One region of the Mangrovibacterium diazotrophicum genome, then DNA from elsewhere that is predicted to be linked to it. Evidence: riboswitches for the same ligand, from Rfam matches in the RefSeq annotation. Region 1 holds a riboswitch; the other holds the start of a gene.
What was found. A riboswitch is a leader RNA that binds a small molecule or an ion and turns the genes downstream of it on or off. The one in region 1 is predicted to bind cobalamin.
Positions count from the first base shown of each region.

Region 1 (3,444 bases):
CCCGAACCATTATTGCGCCCAACGAACTGCCGATTGGCGTTATTACCGGTATCATCGGCGGGGTGGTGTTTATTTTGATGATGAGCCGTAAAAAGAACCTGGTATGAGCGCAAACTTCTTCGAAATAAAGCAATTCTCCTGTGGCTATCCGTCCTTCCATTTGTCGGATATCAGCTTCAGTTTGGAGCGGGGAACTTTTGCCGGCATCATCGGCCCGAACGGATCGGGCAAAACGACCTTGTTCCGGGGCATCACCGGGACACTTTCAACCTTGGCGGGAGAAGTTCGCCTGCAGGGTAAAAATCTGAAAGAACTCTCGCTGCAAAAACGCGCGCAAAATATTGCCATTGTTACGCAAACGGTTGATGCCGGGCAAATCACTGTCGAGGATTACGTGCTGATGGGGCGCATGCCGTATCATTCACGATTTCAGTTTTTCGAGACGAAACGAGACTACGAGCTGGCTCAAAAATACATGGAGTTGACCGGTGTTTTGAAGCACAAAGACAAGCTGATGACCGAGCTCAGTGGCGGTGAGCAACAACGTGCAGCCATTGCCCGGGCATTAACACAGGAACCGGAGTTGCTTTTGCTTGATGAACCAACATCCCACCTCGATATTACCCACCAGGTACGCATTCTGAATTTGCTTCAACGGTTGAATGACGAAATGGGATTAACAGTTTTGATGGTTGTTCACGATCTCAATTTGGCTTCCGAGTACTGCGATCAGTTAATTATGTTCCGGGAGGGGAAAATATTTCTGCAAGGAAAACCGGAAAATGTACTTACTTTCGAAACGATCGAAGAGGTTTACAAGACCCCGGTAATCACCCGAATCAACCCGTATTCCAATAAACCGGTGATCTTTTTGGTTAGCGAGAAAATGATGAAGAATCGTTAAATGATGTTTCAGTGACACAATCTTTGAGAAGTCTGCTGAAAATGTTTAATTTGAGCTAAATTATTTAACTAGCATGACTATCAAAAGCGAAATCAACCTGAATTCTCCTTCTTCAGAATACCTGTCTCATTTATCGATTGACTGTGTGGTTTTCGGATTTCACGAAAACCAGTTGAAAGTGTTGTTGCTCGAGTCAAACTTCTTCGAAGAGTGGGCATTACCGGGCGGATTTGTTCGCCACAAAGAAACACTTGAGGAGGCAGCTACCCGCATTCTGCAGGAACGAACCGGAGTCGACGAAATCTTCCTGACACAATTCCGTGTATTCAGCGATCCGGAGCGGAAAAACCCCGGCTTCAAACCCGATTCGATGCAGAAAGCAGGCATCAGCATGGAGAACTTCGATTGGTTAAATCAACGCTTTTTGTCGGTTGGTTTTTATGCATTGATCGAGTTTTCGAAAGTCAACCCGCAGCCTGATTTGTATTCGTCGAAATGCGAATGGAAGAACGTTGAGGAAGTTTGCTCACTGATGATGGATCACAACGAAATTTTGGAAGCGGCATTGGAAACGCTTCGTTTGCAGTTGCGCTATCAACCAATTGGTTACAACTTGCTGCCCGAGAAATTTACCATGCCCGAGCTGCAAAAGCTCTACGAAACGATTTTGGGACGTGAACTCGATCGTCGCAACTTCCAACGTAAAATATTAAGCTACAAAATTGTGAAGCGATTGCCCGAACGCCGGACAGGTGTTGCCTACAAGGCACCTTATCTATACAGCTTCGATTTGGATGTTTACAACAGAGCACTGACGGATGGTCTTTCCGGTGATTGGTGATCGTTAGCAGAACTTGAATTTTTAAGGAATTTTAAGGACTTCATGAAGTCCGACAAAAATAATTCCTACTTTTGTCGCGGATTTGGTTCCAGCGATCCGGCAGTTGTCGGATCCGGATGAAAAGGGAATCCGGTGTAAATCCGGAGCTGTACCCGCAGCTGTAAACCTCGGTAATCTTTCTGAAACCCCTGCCACTGTTTCCAAACAAGCGAGACGGGAAGGCATCAGAAAGAGAGGTGAGCCAGAAGACCTGCCATAATCTTTTTAAGTATTAACAATAGCTTCGGGAATAAAGCTGGTGAAATAGTATAATCAGGTATTTTTCACAATTTTATCCTAAGCTCATATTCTGAAAAAAGAAATGAGAAGGTTTGTTCTATCTTTTGGTTTGTTGGCTTTTTTATCGGGTAGTTTGTTTGCCCAGGAAGAGCAATTGGCCGATTCTGTTCTCTTACACGAGGTGGCGACCTATGCCCCTTACAAAAAGTACCAGGCTGGTGCAAAGGTGGAGTCCATCCCCACTGATCAAATTGAAACTGCCCAATCGGGGGCCCTCGATCAATTATTGATGCAATTCACGCCGATTTATCTGAAGTCAAATGCAGGTGGTTTGTCAACAATCCGGATTCGCGGAACTGCTGCGGATCACACCTCAGTGAACTTTGGGGGTATCAACATCAACTCACTGACGCTGGGGCATTCCGATTTTTCGAGTGTGCCGGTCTACTTGTTCGATGGTATTGATTTGCAGTACGGATCATCCTCGGCGGTGAACGGTTCCGGTTCGATTGGTGGTGCTGTTTACCTGGGCCTGAGCAACGATTGGACGGATGGTGCCCGCGTAAAAGCAACTGTTTCGCAAGGATCGTTTGGTGAGCAATTGTATGGGGCCAAGGTGTTTGTTGGAAATGGCAAGTTTGAGTCGGTTACACGGTTGTACTATCACATGCTAAAGAACGACTTTCCGTTTACACGGCCTAGCGATGGGAAAAAGTTTGACCAGCAAAATGCGATGATCGAGAACATGGGAATGATACAGGAACTGAATTACCGGTTTAATGCGAAAGAATGGTGGAAAACGGCGGTTTGGCTGGAACACGACTGGCACCAGGTACAGGCCCTGATGAGTGAACATCCATTAAATGCAGCAGGAGAGACGCTGGATAATAAACACATCCGCATCTGGTCGGAATATGAGAACCGGAAACACGCCCTTCAATATAAAGGAGGCTTGGGTTTTGTGCATGACATGCAGCTGTACAATTCAAATGAATTGCAGAAAATCGGAACAAATCGGCTGATCGCAGAGGTGGAGGCCAAACAGGATGTGCAGGCTAACTTTGGCTACAAGTTTGGTGCAAAATATACCTACATCAAACCGAATGTATATGCTTACTCGTCGGATGATATCGACTATGAACAGCGAGCATCTTTCTACCTATCGTCTTTTTACCTGCCTTTGAATACCTTGAAGCTGACCTTGAACCTGCGTCAGGAGTTGGTGACTGATTTCAAAGCGCCTCTAACACCTTCTTTTGGAGCCGAGTACCGGTTGTTGCTTACGGATGTTTCGGCGTTTAAACTAACCGGTAATCTGGCGAAAAGCTATCGCATACCCACCTTTAACGACCGATTTTGGCCTGAAGTTGGTAACGCTGACTTGAAGCCGGAAAAAGGAATGAATTATGAGCTGGCACTC
Region 1 covers NZ_RAPN01000001.1:3,354,757-3,358,200, forward strand. The annotation lists gene BC643_RS13180 (FecCD family ABC transporter permease) at 1-107, shown strand, start outside; gene BC643_RS13185 (ABC transporter ATP-binding protein) at 104-904, shown strand; gene BC643_RS13190 (NUDIX hydrolase) at 978-1,745, shown strand; cobalamin riboswitch at 1,812-2,017, shown strand; gene BC643_RS13195 (TonB-dependent receptor plug domain-containing protein) at 2,107-3,444, shown strand, end outside.

Region 2 (3,444 bases), 510 kb from region 1:
ATTCAGGAATTTGCAGCACCTGTTGCTTTGCCACCGGGTAGGCCAGGTCGGTTCGCAGCTTTTCGAGCACCATGCGCTTCAGGTTCTCCCTTCCCGACTGGCTGTAGAAATCCAGCACCTGCGCATCGTAGTTTAGCTGCACGCCCTCGGGGCTGTCGGCGAGTTTATCTGCACCGACAGCGTAGATTTTCGCACCATGCCGGCTTGCCTGTTTAAGCTCTTTCACCGCCTGGCTAACGATCTCGGCATGAAGTACGTCCGCAAAAATCAGATCACTTTCAGCAACAAACTGTTTTTCCTGCTGGTAATAACGGGAGTACGGAAACACCCGCACTTCAATCGGCTTTCCATCCTTCGTTGCAACCTTAATCGCCTCCGCAGCCCGCTCTCCAAGCTGCGTGTACGAGTCGGACAGCAGCAGCGACACCCGCAACGGCTTTGCTTCGGCCACAGTGCGACTGCTAAAAGCAAGTTGCAACAGCATAGCGAGCAGTAAAATCGTGTATTTTGTTTTATTCGTTCTCAGGCACATAAATAACCTTTCCATTTTCGAGTTGGTAAGCCGTTCCCAAGCGGAGCCCTTTTCCCTCGGCTTCCTGCGGGGTGACTTTCTCAATTTTCACATCTTTTCCTTTCTTGGTGATGATCTGCATCTCGCCATTGGCGCCTTTCTTGGTAATCGTCACTTCCGAATTTGGGTCGAACATGTCGACCATATTGAAGGCCATGAACAAAGCGAAAATGAGCGCGACGATAAAGACCACACTGGCATCGAACAGGTTGGCAACACCGCTCATTGGGTCGTCGTCCAGCCCGTCTTCCGCCCTCTGCGTTTGTCTGTTTAATATGCGCATGCTTAGTTGAATTGATTGTGTTTAACTTCCGATGATTGTTTCCCCTGAAAGTGACCATGCGCCTTCAGGTTGAGCAGCGCTTTCTCGGCAACAACCTCGCAATGCAGGCGGTCGGCGTTGTACCAGTTCTGCCGGATCATCACCAGCACATAGGCAACCAATCCGCAAGCCAGACCGATGATGGTTGTGGTGAAGGCCGTAACCATGTTCACCGACATGACCATCATATCGCCCTGCGACAGCGATGCCAATGCCGTTCCCATCGGAATCAGGGTTCCCATCAGCCCCAGCGTCGGACCGGCTTTGATGGCCAGCCGCAGTAATTTCAACGAATGATTCTGCTTCATTTCCCACAGGCGCAGGTACTGCACGACTTCAATCTCGGCCAGCTCGACGCCGGGCTTCGATGCAAAAATCAACTCCAGTTGTTGGTTGAAACTGGCACCGGCTTCGAATGTCTTCGAACGGCGTACACGATAAAGGCGCAGGCTCTGCCCCGCCTGAAAAATGAGCCACAGGCCGCAAAGCACAATGCAGATCATTACAGGCACCAACAGCAATGTGGACGCCTGGTATAAAAGAGATTCCAGAAATTTCATCTATGATTTGTTTTGAGGTGTTTTTAAATAACCAAGGAGGAAGACAAGCAGCAAAATGCCCGAAAGGATCCAACCATTCACGGTTTCGTAAGCTGTGGAGATCGGTTCCAGATCCGGTTTCTGATCGGCTCCGGCGAAAAGTTGCAGCGTTTCCGTGAATTGAAAAGCGGCCAAAATAAAAAGCAGAATGAGCGCAACCCGTAGCAATTGCAACTTCTTATTCCGAACCAGCACAAGCGCCAGCGCCGCTGTCAACACAAGCACAATTAACTGCCACATCAACGCCCGGACCTCCCGCTCCATTCCCATTTTCACCAGGTAAGTACCCAGAAAAACGGCGTAGTAAATCGTACTTCCAAGCGTCGCGTAGGCCGAAGCTCGTCCCAGTTGCCAAGCCGTCAAAATTGCCAGCACCAAAAAAGGAGCCGAAACCACAAATGCCGGAATTCCTTCTTGAAACAAGATAGTTGCACCGAGGAAAAACAAGCTCAAGAGCGTCCAGCCAAATGCGGACCAAAGTGCCGTGCCTCGTTTTATCACAAGCGTATTCAAATTGCTGCAACCAGCAACAATACCAATGACGGTTAGAGCATCGATGCCCAAATTCAAATTGTTGATCATGTCCTGTTTGTTCGTTTCAAATCACACAAACAACAATATTCCGTCTATCAGAAAGTATAAAATTGGTTTCTGTTACAGCTGCTCTAACTCCCGAAAGCGTGGAATACTGTCGTCGTTTATGGCAGGTCTTCTGGCTTGTTCCGTTCAAAAAAGCCTTCCCGTTTCATTGGAGTTGAAACAGTGGCATCTTTTTTTTGAACACAAATGGAACTTACAGCTGCGGGTACAGCTCCGGAATTCCGGGATTTTTCATCACCGGGCACCGGATTCCCTTTTCATCCGAAACTCGTGAAAGATTCGGGAACCATAACGGCACAAAAATAGAAATTCTGGATTCTAATGGAGAAACAAAATTGAATTCGTGGGAAAATTTAAGATAACCCGCCTATTTTGAAACCGAGGAACTGACGGTCATTGCAGGTGAATTTTTCAAGCTTTGCAGGACGACACAGTAGCGCTCTGTCAGCTCAACCAGCTTCGATACTTTCTCCGGATCGGCAGTTGTATCCAAGTCGAAAAACAACCGGATACCGGAAAAACCAACCGGAGCCTCTTTCGAAACACCAAGCGTTCCCCGGAAATCGAGATCGCCTTCTGCCCGCACAACCGCATCCTTCAGCTCTACACCAATGGCTGTCGCCACGGCATTCAGCGTTACTCCGGCACAGGCAGCCAAAGCCTCGAGCAACATATCGCCCGAACAAACAGCCATTCCATTCCCTCCCGTTGCCGGGTGCAATCCGGCGGTTACCAACGCTTTCCCCGTCTCCACACGGCAACTAATGCCATCGGCCAATCGAGCCTGCGCTTTCAAGGTAACCATCGCGGTATCTGGCTCTTCTTTGTATTTTGTTTTCAAAGGCGACTGCAGCCTTCTCAATTCTTCTGCATCCATAATGGTTTAGTTGTTTCAGTTTGACTAAAATGAAACCGGAACCTATAAAAGGCTCCGGCCAATCTCACTCACATCCTCATCAATACAAAACGCCTATGGTTTAATATTTTGATTCATATGAAACGTGTTGTGCGGGTCGTATTTTGCTTTAAGCTTTGCCAATCGCTCGTAGTTGACACCGTAAGCTGCTTTAATCCGGTCGTTTTCTTCTTCGGTCATAAAGTTCACGTAAGCCCCTCCCGACGCAAACGGAGCTGATGCTTTGAAGAAATTGCGGGACCAGGAGACACACTTTTCATCTTCGCTTTGGGTTTCCCACCGGCCGTGAACATTCATAACAAACTTCATGTCGCGGGCACTGTAGGCCGTGGCATCAGCAGGAACTTCGTTCATTTTACCTCCGACGACCCCGATAAAGATCTCGCAGTGCGGCGATGGTAGTTTGCCCGTGTATTCAATCATGGCATCAAACAAA
Region 2 covers NZ_RAPN01000001.1:2,841,087-2,844,530, forward strand. The annotation lists gene BC643_RS11210 (cobaltochelatase subunit CobN) at 1-547, opposite strand, end outside; gene BC643_RS11215 (DUF2149 domain-containing protein) at 513-854, opposite strand; gene BC643_RS11220 (MotA/TolQ/ExbB proton channel family protein) at 857-1,453, opposite strand; gene BC643_RS11225 (hypothetical protein) at 1,454-2,074, opposite strand; cobalamin riboswitch at 2,178-2,397, opposite strand; gene BC643_RS11230 (OsmC family protein) at 2,460-2,969, opposite strand; gene BC643_RS11235 (FAD-binding oxidoreductase) at 3,063-3,444, opposite strand, start outside.
Region 2: another riboswitch for cobalamin. It lies ahead of BC643_RS11225 (hypothetical protein); the one in region 1 lies ahead of BC643_RS13195 (TonB-dependent receptor plug domain-containing protein).